4 linked regions of the Azospirillum brasilense genome follow. The main gene of each other region encodes a partner of the protein of the gene in region 4 in a complex. Links are inferred from orthologs where the notes say so. Each region holds a gene or a part of one and is shown on either strand. Other genes may lie near its edges. The genes, in order: cyoA, cyoC, cyoD and ctaD.

The links.
Region 1: the proteins of ctaD (region 4) and cyoA are in contact, whole or in part, in a solved structure (PDB 7CUB), measured with the Escherichia coli proteins. The link is inferred for Azospirillum brasilense from one-to-one orthologs.
Region 2: the proteins of ctaD (region 4) and cyoC are in contact, whole or in part, in a solved structure (PDB 7CUB), measured with the Escherichia coli proteins. The link is inferred for Azospirillum brasilense from one-to-one orthologs.
Region 3: the proteins of ctaD (region 4) and cyoD are in contact, whole or in part, in a solved structure (PDB 7CUB), measured with the Escherichia coli proteins. The link is inferred for Azospirillum brasilense from one-to-one orthologs.

Annotation. Positions count from the first base shown.
Region 1 is NZ_CP059452.1:610,049-616,188, reverse strand. Bases 3,235-6,136 are described here. They hold cyoA (ubiquinol oxidase subunit II), read left to right. Parts: upstream 3,235-4,048; coding sequence 4,049-5,224; downstream 5,225-6,136. Other genes in these bases: H1Q64_RS29230 (MFS transporter), read right to left, coding at 3,235-3,838. Outside these bases: H1Q64_RS29250 (hypothetical protein), read left to right, coding at 1-194; H1Q64_RS29245 (histidine phosphatase family protein), read left to right, coding at 300-1,064; H1Q64_RS29240 (NAD(P)H-hydrate dehydratase), read left to right, coding at 1,076-1,969; H1Q64_RS29235 (hypothetical protein), read right to left, coding at 1,981-2,154; more of H1Q64_RS29230, read right to left, coding at 2,531-3,234. UniProt on the Escherichia coli protein: Cytochrome bo(3) ubiquinol terminal oxidase is the component of the aerobic respiratory chain of E.coli that predominates when cells are grown at high aeration.
Region 2 is NZ_CP059452.1:607,123-609,944, reverse strand. Bases 5-2,822 are described here. They hold cyoC (cytochrome o ubiquinol oxidase subunit III), read left to right. Parts: upstream 5-1,004; coding sequence 1,005-1,640; downstream 1,641-2,822. Other genes in these bases: H1Q64_RS29205 (SURF1 family protein), read left to right, coding at 2,035-2,769; cyoD (cytochrome o ubiquinol oxidase subunit IV), read left to right, coding at 1,637-2,038. UniProt on the Escherichia coli protein: Cytochrome bo(3) ubiquinol terminal oxidase is the component of the aerobic respiratory chain of E.coli that predominates when cells are grown at high aeration.
Region 3 is NZ_CP059452.1:603,370-609,444, reverse strand. The notes cover bases 1-2,837. They hold cyoD (cytochrome o ubiquinol oxidase subunit IV), read left to right. Parts: upstream 1-1,136; coding sequence 1,137-1,538; downstream 1,539-2,837. Other genes in these bases: H1Q64_RS29200 (ATP-binding protein), read left to right, coding at 2,453-2,837; H1Q64_RS29205 (SURF1 family protein), read left to right, coding at 1,535-2,269; cyoC (cytochrome o ubiquinol oxidase subunit III), read left to right, coding at 505-1,140. In the rest of the region: more of H1Q64_RS29200, read left to right, coding at 2,838-3,727; H1Q64_RS29195 (response regulator transcription factor), read left to right, coding at 3,717-4,250; H1Q64_RS29190 (hypothetical protein), read left to right, coding at 4,377-4,730; H1Q64_RS29185 (HU family DNA-binding protein), read left to right, coding at 4,949-5,233; H1Q64_RS29180 (NapC/NirT family cytochrome c), read right to left, coding at 5,286-5,972; H1Q64_RS29175 (nitrate reductase cytochrome c-type subunit), read right to left, coding at 5,969-6,075. UniProt on the Escherichia coli protein: Cytochrome bo(3) ubiquinol terminal oxidase is the component of the aerobic respiratory chain of E.coli that predominates when cells are grown at high aeration.
Region 4 is NZ_CP059449.1:1,992,390-1,998,626, forward strand. What follows is about bases 1,595-4,593. They hold ctaD (cytochrome c oxidase subunit I), read left to right. Parts: upstream 1,595-2,286; coding sequence 2,287-3,900; downstream 3,901-4,593. Other genes in these bases: coxB (cytochrome c oxidase subunit II), read left to right, coding at 1,595-2,219; cyoE (heme o synthase), read left to right, coding at 3,980-4,593. Outside these bases: H1Q64_RS09430 (DUF3422 family protein), read left to right, coding at 1-890; more of coxB, read left to right, coding at 1,374-1,594; more of cyoE, read left to right, coding at 4,594-4,909; H1Q64_RS33810 (hypothetical protein), read left to right, coding at 4,906-5,040; H1Q64_RS09450 (cytochrome c oxidase assembly protein), read left to right, coding at 5,085-5,708; H1Q64_RS09455 (cytochrome c oxidase subunit 3), read left to right, coding at 5,797-6,237. UniProt on the Escherichia coli protein: Cytochrome bo(3) ubiquinol oxidase is the terminal enzyme in the aerobic respiratory chain of E.coli that predominates when cells are grown at high aeration.

The sequences.
Region 1 (6,140 bases), on a different replicon or contig from region 4:
GCTGGGCGGTGACCGACAACCACCGCCGGTATCTGCTCGAACAGCCCGGCCTGCCCCACGGGGACGAGCCGCTGGCCGCCATCGATTGCCTGCGGGCGAACGGCAGCCTCGACCCGACGGCCCCAATCAGCATCGTGCCCTGGCGGCCCGGCAAGTCCACGGCCGAACGCATCTTCGAGCGCCGGACGGCCTGATCGCGGCCTGATCGCGGCCTGATCGCGGAATGACGGGCTGCTGCGTGACGGAACGGCCTTTTTCCCGTTGAAAGCCTTGGTTGAGGCGGGAAGGGGTCGTTCACCATGCAGCAGCGCTGGCCGCAGAGGCTCTGGGTCGTCCGTCACGGGGAGAGCGCCGGGAACGTCGCGCGCGACGCCGCCTACGCCGCCGGGCTGGGGCGGATCGACATCGCGGAGCGCGACGTCGACGTGCCGCTCAGCCGCCAGGGGGAGCAGCAGTCCGAAGCGCTGGCGCGCTGGTTCGCCGCGCTGCCGCCGGGCGAACGGCCCGACGTGGTTCTGACCTCCCCTTATCTGCGCGCCCGACGCACGGCGGAGATCATCCACGCCGGGGGCGGCCTGCCGGTTGAACCCACGGAGTTCGTGGTGGACGAGCGGCTGCGCGAGAAGGAGTTCGGCATCCTCGATCGGCTGACCGGGCTGGGCATCGCGCAGGAGCACCCGGAGCAGGCGGAGTTCCGCCGCTTCCTCGGCAAGTTCTACTTCCGCCCGCCGGCCGGGGAGAGCTGGTGCGATGTGATCCTGCGGCTGCGCAGCGCGCTCGACACCATCAGCCTGCACCATGGCGGGCAGCGCGTGCTGGTGGTCAGCCATCAGGTCGTCGTGCTGTGCCTGCGCTACCTGTTGGAGGGCATGACGGAGGAGCAGATCCTCGCCATCGACCGCGAGGGCGACGTTGCGAATTGCGGGGTCACCGAATACGCCTTCGATCCCGCCCAGGGGCACAGCGGGCGGATGCAGCTTCGCCGTTACAACTTCGTCGCCCCGCTGGAGGTGGCCGGGGCGCCGCTGACCGCCGAACCCGACGCCAACGCGGCCGTCCGATGAGCAATTTTCCGATGAGCGACTCGATTCCGGTTACCCGCGACCTGCTGCGCTCCATGCCGCTTCCCCACCCCGGCGACGGCGCCGACAAGGACGGGCGGGGCCGGGTGCTGGTCATTGGCGGCAGCGTGGAGGTGCCGGGCGCCGTGCTGCTGGCCGGAACGGCGGCGCTGCGCGCCGGGGCGGGCAAACTCCAGATGGCGACCTGCCGCAGCGTGGCCCCGCATCTCGGGCTCGCCGTGCCGGAGGCCCTGGTGCTCGGCCTGCATGAGACGGCGGAGGGGGGCATCGCCCCTGACTGCGTGGGCACGCTGTGCGAGCGGGCGGCCCGCTGCACCGCGGTGCTGATCGGTCCCGGCATGATGGACAAGCTTGCGGTCGCCGACCTGACCGGCGCGCTGATCGGCGGGCTGGACGGGGAGGGCGGCCCCGTTCTGGTCATCGACGCGGAGGCGCTGATGGGGCTGGACAATGCCAACGAAGCGCTGTGCCGCCGCGGCGGGCGGACGATCATCACGCCGCACGCCGGCGAGATGGCCGGCCTGTCCGGAGTCAGCCGGGAGGAGGTGGAGGCCGACCCGCCCGCCGCCGCCCGCCGCGTCGCGGACCTTCACAAGGTCATCGTCGTGCTGAAGGGCGCCTGCACCCACATCGCCACGCCGGACGGGCACATGTGGGCCTATGATGGCGGCAATGTCGGTCTTGCCACGTCTGGATCGGGCGACACGCTGGCGGGCGTCATCGCCGGGCTGGCCGCGCGGGGCGCCGACCCGGCCCAGGCGGCGATCTGGGGAGTCCATCTGCATGGCGAGGCGGGCAACCGTCTGGCCCGCCGCGGCCCGCTGGGCTTCCTGGCCCGCGAGCTGCTGGCTCAGGTGCCGGAGATCATGGCCGAGCTGTCGGCCTAAGACCGCCGGTTTCAGAACATCAGCTTGGTGGCTTGGTAAAGGATGACCCAGGGAGCGGCGATCAGCCCGCCCCACAGGGCGACCAGCGGCAGGCCGCGCAGCTTCTTGGCCGGGGCCGGAGCGGTGAGGGGGAGCGGGAAGGAAGCGGTCTCGGTGGTGCCGACAGCGGGATTGTACTGGGACATGATGACCTGCCGATCTGTGTGTAAGGGCAGGATGCACGCCGATCTCTTAACGACGATTAAAGTCGGGGGTAGCCGCCGCGCGGGATTACGGCGTACCGCTGCCGGGTAGCGAAGCGCGTTCGAGTGGGCAATTTTGGGGATCTCTCTGGTGGCCTGATGAAAGGCACCCGGGTGCCTTGTGCCAGCCTGCGCGCTTTTCATTCGGACCGCGCTGCTGGCCGGCGCTGTGCGGCGGCTCACAAACTCTAAGATTTGTGGACGGCCGGGCCCGGCCAAGCGCCACTCGTCGTCCTGCGCCTTCTGTGTGAGAAAACGGAACCGGATCAGCCGCATCCCGCAAGGGTGAGGCTGATCCGGTTCCCGGCGTTTACTCAGGTCACTTCGCCAGCGTCTTGTTGAGCCAAAGGGCCAGCAACGTGCAGACCGCACCCGACAGCAGGTAGGCGCCGGCCGAGAACAGGCCGTAGTTGGCAGACAGCACCAGCGCCACCAGCGGCGCGAAGCCCGCCCCGAACAGCCAGGCGAGGTCCGAGGTGATGGCCGCGCCGGTGTAGCGGTAGCGCTGGGTGAAGCCTGACGCGACCACGCCGGACGACTGGCCGAAGGACAGGCCCAGGATCACGAAGCCGACGATCATGAAGACCAACTCGCCCAGCGGCCCGCCGTTCAGCAGCAAGGGCGCCACGCCGCTGAACACCGCGATGGCCGCAGCGCAGCTTCCCAACAGGGTGCGGCGGCCGATGCGGTCGGCGATCCAGCCGGAGGCGATGATGGCCCCCAGACCGAAGAAGGCCCCGACCACCTCGATCAACAGGAAGTCCGCCGGCGTGTCCTGCGTGTAGAGGAAGATCCAGGACAGCGGGAAGACGGTGACCATGTGGAACAGCGCGAAGCTGGCCAGCGGGGCGAAGGCGCCCAGCACGACGCGCATGCCCTCGTTGCGCAGCATCTCGGTCACCGGGACCGGCTGAAGCTCGCGGCTTTCGAACAGGTGGGTGTATTCCGGCGTCACCACAATGCGCAGCCGCGCGAACAGCGCCACCACGTTGATGGCGAAGGCCACGAAGAACGGGTAGCGCCAGCCCCAGCTGAAGAAATCCTCAGCCGACAGGTTGCCGGCGAAATAGGCGAAGAGGGCGCTCGCCACGATCAGCCCGATGGGGGCGCCAAGCTGCGGAATCATCGCGTACCAGCCGCGGCGGTTCTCCGGCGCGTTCAGCGCCAGCAGCGAGGCGAGGCCGTCCCAGGCGCCGCCCAGCGCCAGGCCCTGGCCGATGCGGGCCGCCGCCAGCAGCCAGATCGCCGCCGCGCCGATCTGCTCGTAGCTCGGCAGGAAGGCGATGGCGACCGTCGAGGTCCCCAGCAGGAACAGGGACAGGGTCAGCTTGGCGCCGCGCCCGTGGGCACGGTCGATGGCCATGAACAGCATGCTGCCCACCGGGCGGGCGACGAAGGCCAGCGCGAAAATCGCGAAGGACCACAACGTTCCGGTCAGCGGGTCAAGATAGGGAAAGACCAGCTTCGGGAAGACGATCACCGAAGCGATGGCGTAAACGAAAAAATCGAAGAATTCGGACGTCCGTCCGATGATGACGCCAATCGCGATTTCACCGGGATTCACCCTGTGGTCGCGGGCATTGACCAGCCTTGCGTCCCGTTCGGTCGCCGTGGTCGATGATCCCATGGTCCCCCCACCGTCTGGCAATTGCGTCAGAGGGAATTAAATAGGCACCGCAACGGCATTCTGCCACGCCCATGGACGCATTGCCTTGATGTGCGTCAATGGCTGCGCGGAATCGCGGCGCATTGGACAAATTGTCCAATGTCCGACCCGGCCCGTGGGGGTTAGCTCTTCGCCCAAATCCAAAGCGAACCCCTGCTGACAGGTCCTGCCTTGACCCGTTTCCGCGCCTTGGCCCTCCTGCCGCTGATGGCGGTTTTGAGCGGCTGCAACCTTGTGGTGATGAGCCCGTCCGGCGACGTGGCGAGCCAACAGGCCAACCTCATCACCATTTCCACCCTCCTGATGCTTCTCATCATCATTCCGGTGATGGTGCTGACGGTGCTGTTCGCGTGGCGCTACCGCCAGTCGAATAGCACGGCCGACTACGACCCGGATTGGGACCATTCGACGCAGTTGGAGCTGGTGATCTGGGCGGCCCCGCTGCTCATCATCATCTGCCTGGGCGCCCTCACCTGGATGGCGACCCACCTGCTCGACCCCTACCGCCCGCTCGACCGCATCGCCGCCGGGCGCCCGGTTCCGGCCGACACCAAGATGCTCGACGTCAACGTCGTGGCGCTCGACTGGAAGTGGCTGTTCATCTACCCGGAATACGGCATCGCCACGGTGAACGAGGTGGCCGCCCCGGTGGACCGCCCGATCCGCTTCAACATCACCTCCTCGACGGTGATGAACTCCTTCTACATCCCGGCGCTCGCCGGGCAGATCTACGCCATGGCCGGCATGGAGACGAAGCTGCACGCCGTCATCAACGAGCCGGGCAGCTACAAGGGCTTCTCCGCCAACTACAGCGGCGCCGGCTTCTCGCACATGCGCTTCACCTTCCACGGTCTGGCCGCCGACGGCTTCGACAAGTGGGTGGCGGACATCAAGGCGGGCGGTGGCAAGCTCGACCGCGACGGCTATCTCCAGCTTGAGCGTCCCAGCGAGAACGAGCCGGTGCGCCGTTACGGCGCTGTCGACTCGGGCCTGTTCAAGGCCATCGTTGGGATGTGCGTCGAGCCGGGCAAGATGTGCATGCACGACATGATGGCCATCGACGCCAAGGGCGGCCTCGGCCTGGCCGGCATCGACAACGTGATGCCGCTGATGCACGACAAGCTGTCCCGCCGCGGCACCGCCGTTCTCGGCCCGGCGCCGGTCTATGTGGCGGGCATCTGCTCGACCGAGGAACTGACCGGCCGCGCCGTCGAGTCGTCGCTCGGCGTGCTGAACGCTCCCGCCGACGAGTCTCCGATTTCCGGCGCGGGTCTGCCGCGCTCCTCCATCACGCCGATCTCCGCGCCCGCCTCCGTGTTCGGGCCGCGGCTGACGGCCAATCCCTGAGCGGCCAACCGCCATGCTAGACACATCGACCGTCGCCACCCATCCGCTCTTCGGGCGTCTGACCCTGGAGTCCTTCCCCTATCACGAGCCCATCGTGGTCGCGACCTTCGTCGCGGTCGTGCTGGGCGGCATCGCGCTCGTCGCGGCGCTGAGCTATTTCCGGTTGTGGGGGCTATCTCTGGAAGGAGTGGTTCACCACCGTCGACCACAAGCGCATCGGCATCATGTACATGGTGCTGGGCCTGATCATGCTTCTGCGCGGTTTCGCCGACGCCATCATGATGCGCCTCCAGCAGGCCATCGCCTTCGGCGGCAGCGAGGGCTACCTCAACGCGCACCATTACGACCAGATCTTCACCGCCCACGGCGTCATCATGATCTTCTTCGTGGCGATGCCCTTCGTCACGGGCCTGATGAACTACGTGGTGCCGCTGCAGATCGGCGCCCGCGACGTGTCCTTCCCGTTCCTGAACAACTTCAGCTTCTGGATGACGGTGGGCGGTGCGGTGCTGATCATGGTCTCGCTGTTCGTCGGCGAGTTCGCGCGCACCGGCTGGCTGGCCTATCCGCCGCTGTCCAACATCGCCTACAGCCCTGAGACGGGTGTCGACTATTACATCTGGGCGTTGCAGATCGCCGGTGTCGGAACAACATTGTCCGGCATCAACCTGATCTGCACGATCGTCAAGATGCGCGCCCCCGGCATGACCATGATGAAGATGCCGGTCTTCACCTGGACGTCGCTCTGCACCAACGTGCTGATCGTCGCCTCCTTCCCGATCCTGACCGCCACGCTGGTCCTGCTGTCGCTGGACCGCTATGTCGGCACGAACTTCTTCACGAACGATCTCGGCGGCAGCCCGATGATGTACGTGAACCTGATCTGGATCTGGGGCCACCCGGAAGTCTACATCCT
Region 2 (2,822 bases), on a different replicon or contig from region 4:
TCCTGTCCTACCTGGTGTGGCTGCACCACTTCTTCACCATGGGGTCGGGCGCCAGCGTGAACTCGTTCTTCGGCATCACGACGATGATCATCTCGATCCCGACGGGTGCGAAGATCTTCAACTGGCTGTTCACCATGTACCGCGGCCGCATCCGCTTTGAGCTGCCGATGATGTGGACCGTCGCCTTCATGCTGACCTTCGTGGTCGGCGGCATGACGGGCGTGCTGCTGGCCGTCCCGCCGGCGGACTTCGTCCTGCACAACAGCCTGTTCCTGATCGCCCACTTCCACAACGTCATCATCGGCGGCGTGCTGTTCGGCCTGTTCGCCGGCATCTACTACTGGTGGCCCAAGGCCTTCGGCTTCCGGCTCGACCCGTTCTGGGGCAAGGTCTCCTTCTGGTGCTGGGTGGTCGGCTTCTGGGTCGCCTTCATGCCGCTCTATGTTCTGGGCCTGATGGGCGTCACCCGCCGCCTGCGCGTGTTCGAGGACCCGTCGCTCCAGATCTGGTTCCAGATCGCCGCGGTGGGCGCCGTTCTGATCGCGGCGGGCATCGGTGCCTTCCTCCTCCAGATCGCCGTCAGCGTCTGGAAGCGCCGTGAGCTGGTCGACCGCACGGGCGACCCGTGGGACGGCCGCACCCTGGAATGGGCGACCTCCTCGCCGCCGCCGGACTACAACTTCGCCTTCACGCCGATGATCCACGACAACGACGCGTGGTGGGACATGAAGAAGCGCGGCTACAAGCGTCCGCTGGGCGGCTACAAGGCGATCCACATGCCCAGCAACAGCGGCACCGGCGTGATCCTGGCCGGGATCAGCGTGGTCCTCGGCTTCGCCCTGGTCTGGTACATCTGGTGGCTGGCGGCGGTGAGCTTCGTCGCCCTGCTGGCGGCGGCCATCCACCACACCTTCAACTATCACCGCGACTTCCACATCCCGGCGGACGTGGTGGTGCGGACCGAGAACGAGCGGACCCGTCTCCTCTCCGGGCAGGTGTAAAGCATGAGCACGACCCTGACAGCCGAGCGGCCCCGCAGCCAGGCTCCGGTGTTCCACGTTGTGGACGAGCACGCGCACCCCGAAGGCTCCAGCACCATGCTGGGCTTCTGGATCTACCTGATGAGCGACTGCCTCATCTTCGCGGTGCTGTTCGCGACCTACGGCGTGCTCGGCGGCAACTACGCCGCCGGGCCGTCGCCCAAGGACCTGTTCGACCTGCCGCTGGTGGCGCTGAACACCGCCATGCTGCTGTTCTCCTCCATCACCTATGGCTTCGCCATGCTGGCGATGGAGAAGGGGCGGGTGTCGCAGACCCAGCTGTGGCTGGCGGTGACCGGCCTGTTCGGCGCCGCCTTCCTGGCGATCGAACTCTACGAGTTCGCCCACCTGATCCACATCGGAGCGACCCCGCAGCGCAGCGCCTTCCTGTCGTCCTTCTTCACGCTGGTCGGCACCCACGGCCTGCACGTCACCTTCGGCCTCGTCTGGCTGGTGACGCTGATGGTGCAGGTCAACAAGCGCGGCCTGATCCCGGCCAACCGCCGGCGCCTGATGTGCCTCAGCCTGTTCTGGCACTTCCTGGACGTCATCTGGATCGGCGTCTTCACCTTCGTCTATCTGATGGGAATGCTGCGATGAGTTCTCACGCCGAACATCATTCCGGGCACCATGGGGCCGGGCATCACGACCACGGCCATGGGGAGCACGAGGGCGCCCACGGGACGCTCGGCAGCTACCTGATCGGCTTCGTCCTGTCGGTGATCCTGACGGTCATTCCCTTCTGGCTGGTCATGGACGGGACGATCCTGGACAAGAACATGACCGCGATCGCGATCATGGCGCTCGCCGCCGTCCAGGTCGTCGTCCACATGATCTTCTTCCTGCACATGAACGGACGTGCGGAAGGCGGGTGGACTATGCTGTCGATGATCTTCACGATCATCGTCGTTGTCATCATGCTGGCCGGTTCGCTGTGGGTGATGTACCACCTGAACACCAACATGATGCCGATCCACGACCCGAGCCAGTTGCCGTGACTGGCACGGCGACCCCCCGTCCGCGCCGGGGGCTGATCCTTCTCGGCGTCCTGGCGCTGGCGGGGGTCGCCGTCTTCACGTCGCTCGGCGTCTGGCAGGTCGAGCGGCTGTTCTGGAAGCTGGACCTGATCCAGCGGGTGGAGGAGCGGGCGCAGGCCGCCCCCGTTCCCGCCCCCGGCCCGGAGGACTGGCCAGCCGTCACGGCGGCCAGCCAGGAATACCGGCGGGTCGGCGTCACCGGGCGTTTCCTCAACGACAAGGAAACCCTGGTCCAGGCGGTGACCGAACGGGGCGGCGGCTTCTGGGTGCTGACACCCTTGCGCACCGACCGGGGCTTCACCGTCCTGATCAACCGGGGCTTCGTGCCGCCCGAGCGGCGCAGCACCGACAGCCGCCCCGACGGGCTGATCGATACGGACACCACCGTCATCGGCCTGCTGCGGGTGACCGAGCCGGGGGGCGGCTTCCTGCGTTCCAACGATTCCGCGCAGGACCGCTGGTACTCGCGCGACGTGGCGGCCATCGCGGCGGCCCGCGGCGTGACGGAGACGGCCCCTTACTTCATCGACGCCGAGGCCAGCCCGCCAAGCGGCCTTCCGGTCGGCGGGCTGACCGTCCTGAAGTTCCGGAACAACCACCTCGTGTATGCGGCGACATGGTTCGCCTTGGCGCTCATGCTGATCGCCGCGTCGCTCTATGTCGCGCGCAGTGAACGGCGCCGCCGGGGTTGAAGAAGTAGTCTCTTTTTCTTCATGGTCTTTCGGCAGGAGGGAAGTGGTTCCTC
Region 3 (6,075 bases), on a different replicon or contig from region 4:
CAGATCTGGTTCCAGATCGCCGCGGTGGGCGCCGTTCTGATCGCGGCGGGCATCGGTGCCTTCCTCCTCCAGATCGCCGTCAGCGTCTGGAAGCGCCGTGAGCTGGTCGACCGCACGGGCGACCCGTGGGACGGCCGCACCCTGGAATGGGCGACCTCCTCGCCGCCGCCGGACTACAACTTCGCCTTCACGCCGATGATCCACGACAACGACGCGTGGTGGGACATGAAGAAGCGCGGCTACAAGCGTCCGCTGGGCGGCTACAAGGCGATCCACATGCCCAGCAACAGCGGCACCGGCGTGATCCTGGCCGGGATCAGCGTGGTCCTCGGCTTCGCCCTGGTCTGGTACATCTGGTGGCTGGCGGCGGTGAGCTTCGTCGCCCTGCTGGCGGCGGCCATCCACCACACCTTCAACTATCACCGCGACTTCCACATCCCGGCGGACGTGGTGGTGCGGACCGAGAACGAGCGGACCCGTCTCCTCTCCGGGCAGGTGTAAAGCATGAGCACGACCCTGACAGCCGAGCGGCCCCGCAGCCAGGCTCCGGTGTTCCACGTTGTGGACGAGCACGCGCACCCCGAAGGCTCCAGCACCATGCTGGGCTTCTGGATCTACCTGATGAGCGACTGCCTCATCTTCGCGGTGCTGTTCGCGACCTACGGCGTGCTCGGCGGCAACTACGCCGCCGGGCCGTCGCCCAAGGACCTGTTCGACCTGCCGCTGGTGGCGCTGAACACCGCCATGCTGCTGTTCTCCTCCATCACCTATGGCTTCGCCATGCTGGCGATGGAGAAGGGGCGGGTGTCGCAGACCCAGCTGTGGCTGGCGGTGACCGGCCTGTTCGGCGCCGCCTTCCTGGCGATCGAACTCTACGAGTTCGCCCACCTGATCCACATCGGAGCGACCCCGCAGCGCAGCGCCTTCCTGTCGTCCTTCTTCACGCTGGTCGGCACCCACGGCCTGCACGTCACCTTCGGCCTCGTCTGGCTGGTGACGCTGATGGTGCAGGTCAACAAGCGCGGCCTGATCCCGGCCAACCGCCGGCGCCTGATGTGCCTCAGCCTGTTCTGGCACTTCCTGGACGTCATCTGGATCGGCGTCTTCACCTTCGTCTATCTGATGGGAATGCTGCGATGAGTTCTCACGCCGAACATCATTCCGGGCACCATGGGGCCGGGCATCACGACCACGGCCATGGGGAGCACGAGGGCGCCCACGGGACGCTCGGCAGCTACCTGATCGGCTTCGTCCTGTCGGTGATCCTGACGGTCATTCCCTTCTGGCTGGTCATGGACGGGACGATCCTGGACAAGAACATGACCGCGATCGCGATCATGGCGCTCGCCGCCGTCCAGGTCGTCGTCCACATGATCTTCTTCCTGCACATGAACGGACGTGCGGAAGGCGGGTGGACTATGCTGTCGATGATCTTCACGATCATCGTCGTTGTCATCATGCTGGCCGGTTCGCTGTGGGTGATGTACCACCTGAACACCAACATGATGCCGATCCACGACCCGAGCCAGTTGCCGTGACTGGCACGGCGACCCCCCGTCCGCGCCGGGGGCTGATCCTTCTCGGCGTCCTGGCGCTGGCGGGGGTCGCCGTCTTCACGTCGCTCGGCGTCTGGCAGGTCGAGCGGCTGTTCTGGAAGCTGGACCTGATCCAGCGGGTGGAGGAGCGGGCGCAGGCCGCCCCCGTTCCCGCCCCCGGCCCGGAGGACTGGCCAGCCGTCACGGCGGCCAGCCAGGAATACCGGCGGGTCGGCGTCACCGGGCGTTTCCTCAACGACAAGGAAACCCTGGTCCAGGCGGTGACCGAACGGGGCGGCGGCTTCTGGGTGCTGACACCCTTGCGCACCGACCGGGGCTTCACCGTCCTGATCAACCGGGGCTTCGTGCCGCCCGAGCGGCGCAGCACCGACAGCCGCCCCGACGGGCTGATCGATACGGACACCACCGTCATCGGCCTGCTGCGGGTGACCGAGCCGGGGGGCGGCTTCCTGCGTTCCAACGATTCCGCGCAGGACCGCTGGTACTCGCGCGACGTGGCGGCCATCGCGGCGGCCCGCGGCGTGACGGAGACGGCCCCTTACTTCATCGACGCCGAGGCCAGCCCGCCAAGCGGCCTTCCGGTCGGCGGGCTGACCGTCCTGAAGTTCCGGAACAACCACCTCGTGTATGCGGCGACATGGTTCGCCTTGGCGCTCATGCTGATCGCCGCGTCGCTCTATGTCGCGCGCAGTGAACGGCGCCGCCGGGGTTGAAGAAGTAGTCTCTTTTTCTTCATGGTCTTTCGGCAGGAGGGAAGTGGTTCCTCGTGGACTCTTCCACCCGGCTTTTTTGTGCTGACAAGGCCACCCGGAGTTCATGGCAAGGCTGCCAAGCCGGGGTATCGTGCCCATATGAATGGGGACCGAAGGAAGCCGGCGAAGGGCCAGACGTTTTCCGTGCGCGACACCACCGACAAGAAAAACCTGTTCCTGCTGGTGCAGTTGCGCTGGCTCGCCGTCGCCGGACAGGTGGTGACGATCCTGATCGTGCACTACCGGATGGGCATCACCCTGCCGCTCGACCAGATGGGCGCGGTGATCCTGTTTTTGGTCGCGCTGAACATCGCCAGCGTCCTGCATCTGCGCCGCCAGACGTCGGTGTCGAACACACAGCTGTTCCTGGAGCTGCTGATCGACGTGTCGGCCCTCACGGTGCAGCTCTACCTCAGCGGCGGCGCGTCCAACCCGTTCATTTCGCTCTACCTGCTGCAGATTACGCTGGGGGCGGTGCTGCTGGAGGCGTGGTCGGCCTGGGCGCTGGTGCTGGTCGCCACGGCCTGCTTCACCTTCCTGATCGGCGCCTACCGCCCGCTGGCCCTGCCGCCGGGGCTGGAGGGGCTTCTGCTGGGGCTGCACATCCAGGGCATGTTCCTGTGCTTCGTGCTGACGGCCAGCCTGATCGTTCCCTTCATCACCCAGATCACCCGCAACTTGCGCGCCCGCGACGCCCATCTGGCCGATCTGCGCCAACGCTCCATGGAGGAGGACCACATCGTGCGCCTCGGCCTGCTCGCCTCCGGCGCCGCGCACGAGCTGGGGACGCCGCTCGCCACGCTGTCGGTGATCGTGAACGACTGGCGGCGGATGCCGGTGGTCAAGGGCGATCCCGACATGGCCGAGGACATCGCCGAGATGCAGAACCAGATCGACCGCTGCAAGGCCATCGTGTCGGGCATCCTGCTATCTTCCGGCGAGGCGCGGGGGGAGGGCACACTGCGCACCACCGTGACCGCCTTCCTCGACGATCTGGTGGAGGAATGGAAAGACAGCCGCTCCCCGGCCTGCGTCGATTACGACAACAGCGTCCGCTCGCGGGAGGGGATCATCTCCGACCTCGCGCTGAAGCAGGTGATCTTCAACGTCCTGGACAACGCGCTCGAGGTGTCTCCCGGCTGGGTCGGCATCGCCGCCGGGCGGCAGGGGGACAGCCTCGTCCTGACCGTCAACGACGCCGGCCCCGGCTTCGAGGAGCGGATGCTGGCGGAATTCGGCAAACCCTACCGGTCGAGCAAGGGACGGCCCGGCGGCGGGCTGGGCCTCTTCCTGGTGGTCAACGTGGTGCGCAAACTGGGCGGCTCGGTCGCCGCGCGCAACCGCCCCGGCGGCGGCGCCTCCGTCACCATGACCCTGCCGCTCGCCGCCCTGTCCGCGGGAGAGAGCCATGGAGATTGACCGTTCCCTCGTGCTGGTGGAGGACGACGCGGCCTTCGCCAAGGTCCTGCGCCGCTCCTTCGAGCGCCGGGGCTATCAGGTCTACTGGTGCGACAGCCTGGACGGGCTGCGGACCCTGCTGGAGACGGTGCCTTTCGCCTACGCGGTGGTGGACCTGAAGCTGGGCAACGGCTCCGGCCTGGAATGCGTTCGGGAATTGCACGCCAACGACCCGGAGACGCGGATCGTCGTCCTCACCGGCTTCGCCAGCATCGCCACGGCGGTCGAGGCGATCAAGCTGGGCGCCTGCCATTACCTCGCCAAGCCGTCCAACACCGACGATATCGAGGCGGCCTTCGAACGGACGGAGGGCGACCCCTCCATCGCGCTGGGGGCGCGGGCGACCTCGCTGAAGACGCTGGAGTGGGAGCGCATCCACGAAACCCTGGCGGAAACCGGGTTCAACATCTCCGAAACCGCCCGCCGCCTGGGCATGCACCGGCGCACCCTGGCCCGCAAGCTGGAGAAGAAGCAGGTGCCCTGAACGGGCGTTCCCCTGTCCAGTCGGTCAAAGGATGCGCATGGCCGCTGGACAATGGCCGCCACTCCGCCCATTTTTCACGGCCTGTTACAGTCGTGTGTCATACGCAGCAGCAAGGAGCAGTGTGAAGTGTCTCTTTCCACGTCGAGCAGCAGCCCCTCCGATCCGCGGACCGAGGCCCGCCGTCTTTTGACGGACGCCATCTCCACGTACCTCCAGTCGTGCAAGGATCTGGCTGCTGCGACCGAACGCGCGACCGAGACGAGCGGCAGCATCGACACCCAGGCCCGCCGCAAGGCTTACCAGACGCTGACCGAACTGGGCGATCAGGTCCGCCTCGCGCAGCGCCGCCTCGTCACCGCGGCCAAGCAGGCCCGCCGGGTCATGCCGGTGGCCGAGATCGAAGAGGTCGCCAAGAAGCTGGACAAGCGTGACACCACGGAAAGCGCCGCCGTGCTGGTCAAGGCCGCCCTGGTCAATTGACTTGGTCAACTGACGTCTGTTGGGGCATGGCTCGCCTGTTCGGCATAGTCGAATCCGCCGGATTGGCGGGAATCGCCGACTTTTTGCGGGTCACAGCGTCGCGCCCGGTCGATTCCGGGCGGGAGCATCTTGCGCGCTGCCGCCCGGCAGGGTAGGTCAGAGGCGCCTGGAGCCCTGGAACATGCTGGGGTTCCGCCACGAACAAGGGGAATTTGGGAATGACGAAGGCCGATCTCATCGACGCGATCGCCGGCAAGCTGGGCGGCACGAAGGCCGACGCCGGCAAGGCGCTGGACGCGGTTCTGGAGAGCCTGCAGGACGCGCTGGTCAAGGGGGAGACGGTCAAGCTGCCGGGCTTCGGCCAGTTCGAGATCGCCGAGCGCGGCGAGCGCACGGGCCGCAACCCGCAGACCGGTGCGGAGATCAAGATCGCCGCCTCCAAGGCGCCGAAGTTCTCCGCCGGCAAGGCCCTCAAGGACGCCGTCAACGGCAAGGCCGAGTAACGGCGCCGATTTGCCCCTCTCCCTCCCGGGGAGAGGGGATTTCACCACCCGCTCAATGCGGGTTCGCCGGTCCCGGCGTGGCGTCGGCCAGCCAGCGGCCGAGCGGGTCGTCCGTATCGCTGCCCGTATCGTTTGACGCCTCGCTCCAGCCCGGCGGGACGCCGTCCATGTTCGGCAGGCGGTGGGCGATGCCCTTGTGGCAATCGATGCAGGTGCGCTGCCCGCTGAACAGATATTGCTGGTGGATGCGCGCTGCCCGCGCCCCCTGCTTGGTGATGTCCATCGATTCCGCGCTGTGGCAGTTGCGGCATTCCAGGGAATTGTTGGCTTTCAGCCGCGCCCATTCATGCTCGGCCAACTCGCGCCGCTTCTCCACGAACTTATCGCGTGTGCTGATGGTGCCGAAGATCTTGCCCCAGACCTCCTTTGACGCCTGCATCTTGCGGGCGATCTTGTCGGTCCAGTTGTGGGGGACATGGCAGTCCGGGCAGGTCGCCCGCACGCCGGAACGGTTGGTGAAGTGGATGGTGGTCTTCAACTCCTCGAACACGTTGTCCCGCATCTCGTGGCAACTCGTGCAGAACTTCTCGGTGTTGGTAACCTCCAGGGCGGTGTTGAAGCCGCCCCAGAACATCACGCCGGCCAGGAAGCCGCCCAGCGTCAGGAAGCCGAGGCTGAGGTAACGGCTCGGCCCCGCGATGATCCGCCAGGGCCGCAGCAGGAAATCGGGCAGCTTCATCGCCGGTCACCCCCGTCCGACGGGCGGCTGATGAGGCTGTCCATGTCCCTGAAGGTGTTCGGGACGATGGGCTGCGCCACGGTCTGGGGGACATGGCACTGCG
Region 4 (6,237 bases):
CCGAATCGCCGGAGCCCTCGGCCAACATGCTGACGGCGATGTTTGGCTCGCCGAGCTACATCGGCACGCGCATCTCCGGGCGGGCGGCGACGGCCTGGACCGACTTCCGCATCCATGGCGACGGCTTCTCGCGCATCCTGATCGCCGACCACGCGATGACCTCCAACCAGGCGGGCCGCGTCGTGCAGCGCCTGCTGGAGATCGAGACCTACCGGGTGATGGCGCTGCTGGCGCTGCCGGTGGCGCGCGGCGTGCTGCCGCGCATCGGCCCGATCGAGGCCGATCTGGCCGACCTGACCACCCGCATCGCCACCCTGCGCGGCCTGGACGACGAGCGGGAACTGCTCGACCGGCTGACCCTGCTGGCCGCCCAGACCGAGCAGATCGCGGCGGAGACCGCCTACCGCTTCGGCGCGGCGCGGGCTTACTACAACCTCGTGGAAAAGCGCATCGTCGAGTTGCGCGAGATCCGCATCGAGGGGCTGCCCACGGTGGGCGAGTTCATGGACCGCCGCCTCGCCCCGGCGATCCGCACCTGCGAGGCGGTGGAATCGCGGCTGCAGGCGCTGTCCCAGCGCGTGGCCCGCGCCAGCGACCTGCTGCGCACCCGCGTGGAGATCGCCGTGGAGGGACAGAACGCTGAGCTTCTCCTCTCCATGGACAAGCGGGCGCAGCTGCAGCTCCGCCTGCAGGAGACGGTGGAGGGGCTGTCGGTGGTGGCGATCAGCTACTACCTCGTCGGCATCGTCGGCTACGCCGCAAAGGGCGTGAAGGGACTCGGGATGAAAGTCGATCCCGACCTGCTCGTTGGCCTGATGATTCCCATCGTCATCGCCTTCGTCTGGTCCGGCGTGCGCCGAATCCGCAAGGTCATCACCAGCGGGCACTGACGGCCGCGGAACTTTTGCGTCCCAACACGGTGGTGGGTTACCGCAGCGCAAACGGCGACCGGATGGCGCCGTCCGCGCAAGGTCGCTTGCGCCCCACACAAGGGACGTGCAAGCCTAAAAACTTGATTTTCCGAGACAATTCGCTGTACCATCAAACTGCGACAGCTTGTCGCAGTGCGAAGCCGATACGGAAGCTCAACTTCTGTTCTGATGCGGGCTTGAAACCGGCATTGCGCCTATGTCCTTCGTGTAGGGACGCCTGACTTGTACCCAAGCGCAGTGCAGGGTTAAGCTCGCGCTGCGGGGACCGTGCCACCCACAAACGGCACGATCCCTGCATAGACCGGCACCGTCGCAACGCCCGGACGCGCAACCGCCCGACAGGGGTGGAACGCACCAGGGAAACAGGGGCGAAGGCGGGTCCGGCGGGAAGGGACGACCGCCGTCCGCGACCGCGGGCGGCGGACAACGAAGAGGGTGGGGATGAAGACGCAGACCCTGAACGCTGCCGTTCTGGCGGCGCTGACATCTTTGTGTGGATTTGCCGCGACCGGTTCCGCCGCCGAACCCCACCCCTGGCAATTGGGGCTTCAGGAGGCAGCCACCCCGGTCAAGCACGCCATGGACTCGTTCCACGACCTGCTGACGGTGATCATCGTCGCCATCGTCATTTTCGTGGCGGGGCTGCTGGCCTGGGTGGCGCTGCGCTTCAACGCCAAGAAGAACGCCGTGCCGTCCACCACCTCGCACCACACGGTGCTGGAGATCGCTTGGACGGTCATTCCGGTCATCATCCTGATCGTCATCGCCGTGCCGTCCTTCAAGCTGCTCTATCAGGCCGAGCGGGTGCCGGAGGCGGAGATGACCATCAAGGTCACGGGACGGCAGTGGTTCTGGGACTATGAGTATCCCGACCACGGCAACATCGCCTTCTCCAGCTACATGGTCCAGGATTCGGAGTTGAAGCCCGGCCAGAAGCGCCTGCTGGAGGTCGACAACCGCGTGATCCTGCCGGTCGGCACGACCGTGCGCGTGCTGGTCACCGCGGGCGACGTCATCCATTCCTGGGCGGTGCCGAGCTTCGGCGTGAAGAAGGACGCCGTGCCGGGCCGCGCCAACGAGACGTGGGTGCGGATCGAGAAGGAAGGCGTCTATTACGGCCAGTGTTCCGAGATCTGCGGCGTGAACCACGCCTTCATGCCGATCGCGGTCGAGGCCGTCTCGAAGGAGGCCTTCAACCAGTGGGTCGAGAAGGCCAAGACCGCTTACGGCGCCCCCGACACCAAGCGCGACGTTGCCGAGGCACCGTCCGCCGGGGCCGTCCAGTAAGCCTCATGCTTTGGATGCAGCGGCACCTCAAAGAAAAATCATTCCGCCGACGCGAGGGTTTAGAGACATGGCAAACGCCAATCCGGGGGAAGCGCAGGGACACGGCCACGGGCATGACCATGACCACCACATGCCGGGCTTCGTCGAGCGTTGGTTCTTCTCCACGAACCACAAGGACATCGGGACGCTCTACCTGATCTTCTCGGTGATCGCCGGGCTGATCGGCGGGTTGTTCTCGGTCATCATGCGGCTGGAACTCCAGTCGCCGGGCCTGCAGTTCGTCAGCGACGGGCAGGTCTGGAACGTGCTGATCACCGCGCACGGCCTGATCATGGTGTTCTTCGTGGTGATGCCGGCGCTGATCGGCGGCTTCGGAAATTGGTTCGTGCCGCTGATGATCGGTGCGCCAGACATGGCCTTCCCGCGGCTGAACAACATCAGCTTCTGGCTGATCGTCCCGGCCTTCCTGCTGCTGCTGGGCTCCGCCTTCGTGGGGCAGGGTGCAGGCACCGGCTGGACGATCTATCCGCCGCTGTCCTCGCCGCTGGGCCACAGCGGGCCGTCGGTGGACATGGCGATCTTCGCCCTTCACCTCGCGGGTGCCTCGTCGATCCTGGGTGCGGTGAACTTCATCACCACCATCTTCAACATGCGCGCGCCGGGCATGACGCTGCACAAGATGCCGCTGTTCGTGTGGGCGATGCTGGTGACGGCCTTCCTGCTGCTGCTGGCCGTGCCGGTGCTGGGCGGCGCCATCACCATGCTGCTGACCGACCGCAACTTCGGCACCAGCTTCTTCAACCCGGAGGGCGGCGGCGACCCGATCCTGTTCCAGCACCTGTTCTGGTTCTTCGGCCACCCCGAAGTCTACATCATGATCCTGCCGGCCTTCGGCATCATCAGCCACATCGTCTCGACCTTCTCGCACAAGCCGGTCTTCGGCTACCTGGGCATGGCCTACGCGATGGTCGCCATCGGCGTGGTCGGCTTCGTGGTGTGGGCGCACCACATGTACACGGTGGGGCTGGACGTCGACACCAAGGCCTACTTCACCGCCGCCACGATGATCATCGCGGTGCCGACGGGCGTGAAGATCTTCTCCTGGATCGCCACCATGTGGGGCGGGTCGATCGAGTTCAAGGTGCCGATGCTGTGGGCGCTCGGCTTCATCTTCCTGTTCACCGTCGGCGGCGTAACCGGCGTGGTGCTGGCCAACGGCGGCATGGACATCGTGCTGCACGACACCTACTACGTCGTCGCGCACTTCCACTACGTGCTGTCGCTGGGCGCGGTCTTCTCGATCTTTGCCGGCTGGTACTACTGGATCGGCAAGATGTCGGGGCGCCAGTATCCGGAGTTCTGGGGCAAGGTTCACTTCTGGACGACCTTCATCGGCGTGAACCTGGTCTTCTTCCCGCAGCATTTCCTGGGTCTGGCCGGCATGCCGCGCCGCATCCCGGACTATCCAGACGCCTACGCCGGCTGGAACATGGTTTCCTCGTTCGGGGCGTATCTCTCCTTTGCGTCCACGCTTCTCTTCGTGTGGATCGCGTACAAGACCCTGCGCAGCGGCGAAAAGGTCGAGGCCGCCTATTGGGGACCGCAGGCCGGCACGCTGGAGTGGACCGTGAGTTCGCCCCCGCCGTTCCACGCCTTCGAAACGCTGCCGCAGGTGAAGTGACCATCGGTCGTGACCCATCGGTCGTGGCCATGACGCCGGGGGAGCCGGGAAGCTCTCTCCGGCCGGAGGATAGTGAAGTATGACGGACCTGAGCATTGAACGGGTCTCGACAGGTCCGGTCTCCGGATCGACGCCGGGTGACTACATCGAGTTGCTGAAGCCGCGGGTGATGTCGCTCGTGGTGTTCACCGGGCTGGCCGGCATCGTGCTGGCGCCCGGCCACATCCATCCCGTGCTGGCGGCGGTGGCGGTGCTGTGCATCGCGGTCGGAGCCGGGGCCTCGGGCGCCATCAACATGTGGTACGACCGCGACATCGACGCGGTTATGTCGCGCACCGTCCGCCGCCCGATCCCGTCGGGTCGGGTGGAGCCGGACAACGCGCTGGCCTTCGGGGTGATCCTGGCCGCGGCGTCGGTCGTGGTGATGGGGTTGGCGGTCAATTGGGCGGCATCGGCGCTGCTGGCGATGACCATTGGCTTCTACGTCTTCGTCTACACGATGTGGCTGAAGCGGCGGACTCCGCAGAACATCGTGATCGGCGGAGCGGCCGGCGCCTTTCCGCCGATGATCGGCTGGGCGGCGGTGACGGGCGGGGTGGAGTTGCCCTCGATCCTGCTGTTCCTGCTGATCTTCCTGTGGACGCCGCCGCATTTCTGGGCGCTGGCGCTGTTCCGCAACGGCGACTACACGCGCGCCGGGGTGCCGATGATGCCGGTGGTCGCCGGTCCCGACGCCACCAAGCGGCAGATGCTGGCCTACACGCTGGTCCTGCTGCCGGTCGCCGTGGCGCCGTACTTCCTGGGCATTGGCGGTCTTGCCTATCTGATCGGGTCGAGCCTGCTGGGCGCCTTCTTCGTGCTGTGCGCGGTCCGCGTGCTGCGCGCCACCGACGACAAGCCGGCCAAGCAGATGTTCGGCTTCTCGATCCTCTACCTGTTCCTGCTGTTCGCCCTGCTGATGGGCGAGCATCTGGTGACCGGAATCCTGACGACCGGAGGCGGGGCATGACGATCATGGATGAATCCCACGAGGAACGCCGCAAGCGTCTGCGCGGGCGCAACTACGCGGTTCTGGCCGCGCTGATCGGGCTGGTGGTGATGTTCTACGTCATCACGCTGGTGCGGATGGGCGGTCACTGACCACGGAACGCCAAGCGGACAAACGGCAGGGAGGAAGCGGCGCCATGAGCGACCGGCCTGAAAGCGACAAGGGGCTCCGGCGGAAGAACCGCCTGTTCATGGCCGGGCTGTTCGGCCTCGTCTTCGGGATGGTCGGGCTGGCCTACGCCTCGGTGCCGCTCTACGCGCTGTTCTGTCAGGTGACCGGCTTCGGCGGCACCACCCAGCGGGCCGACGCAGCACCGGCGCGGCAGGTCGACCGCGTCATCAAGGTCCGCTTCAACGCCGACGTGAACCAGTCGCTGCCCTGGCGCTTCAAGCCGGAGCAGAAGGAACTGGCGGTGAAGCTGGGCGAGATGGGGTTGGCCGCCTATCAGGCCGCCAACCGGACCGACCGGGCCACCGTGGGCACCGCGCTCTACAACGTCACGCCGGACAAGGCCGGCAAGTACTTCAACAAGATCGAGTGCTTCTGCTTCACCGAGCAGGTGCTGGAGCCCGGTCAGTCGGTGGACATGCCGGTGGCCTTCTTCGTCGATCCGGCGCTGGCCGACGATCCGGCGATGGAGGACGTGACCACCATCACGCTGTCCTACACCTTCTTCCGCGCCAAGGACGAGACCCAGGTGCTGGCGCAGCACGCGACGCAGGCCGCGGGTGCGAAAGGCACCGGGACCGCGGCGAACTGAGGACGCAGTTTAAAAAGAGACAGTCTGAACAGAGAATTAGGGCTGAACGAAGAAATCGGGCGAAACAAACCGGGGTTGGAAAGAGACGATGGCCGACATCACGCACGCGCACATGCCGCATCCCCCAGCCTCCGCGCACGGCGCGGGCGAGGGCTCCGGCATCCCGCATCCTTACCATCTGGTGAAGCCGAGCCCCTGGCCCCTGCTTGGCGCCTTCGCGGCCGGGCTGTTCGCGACGGGCATGGTCATTTACATGCACGGCGGCGGCTGGCTGCTGGCAGCCCTCGGCTTCGTGTCCATCCTGGGCGTGATGTTCGGCTGGTGGCGCGACGTCATCAAGGAGGCGGTGCGCGAGAAGGCGCACACCCCGGTGGTGAAGATCGGCCTGCGCTACGGCATGGCGCTGTTCATCGCCTCGGAGGTGATGTTCTTCGCCGCCTTCTTCTGGGCCTTCTACGACGCGGCGCTCTACCCCAAGGTGTTCGCCGAGAACCCGCACGGCGTCTGGCCGCCGCCGAACATCACGGTG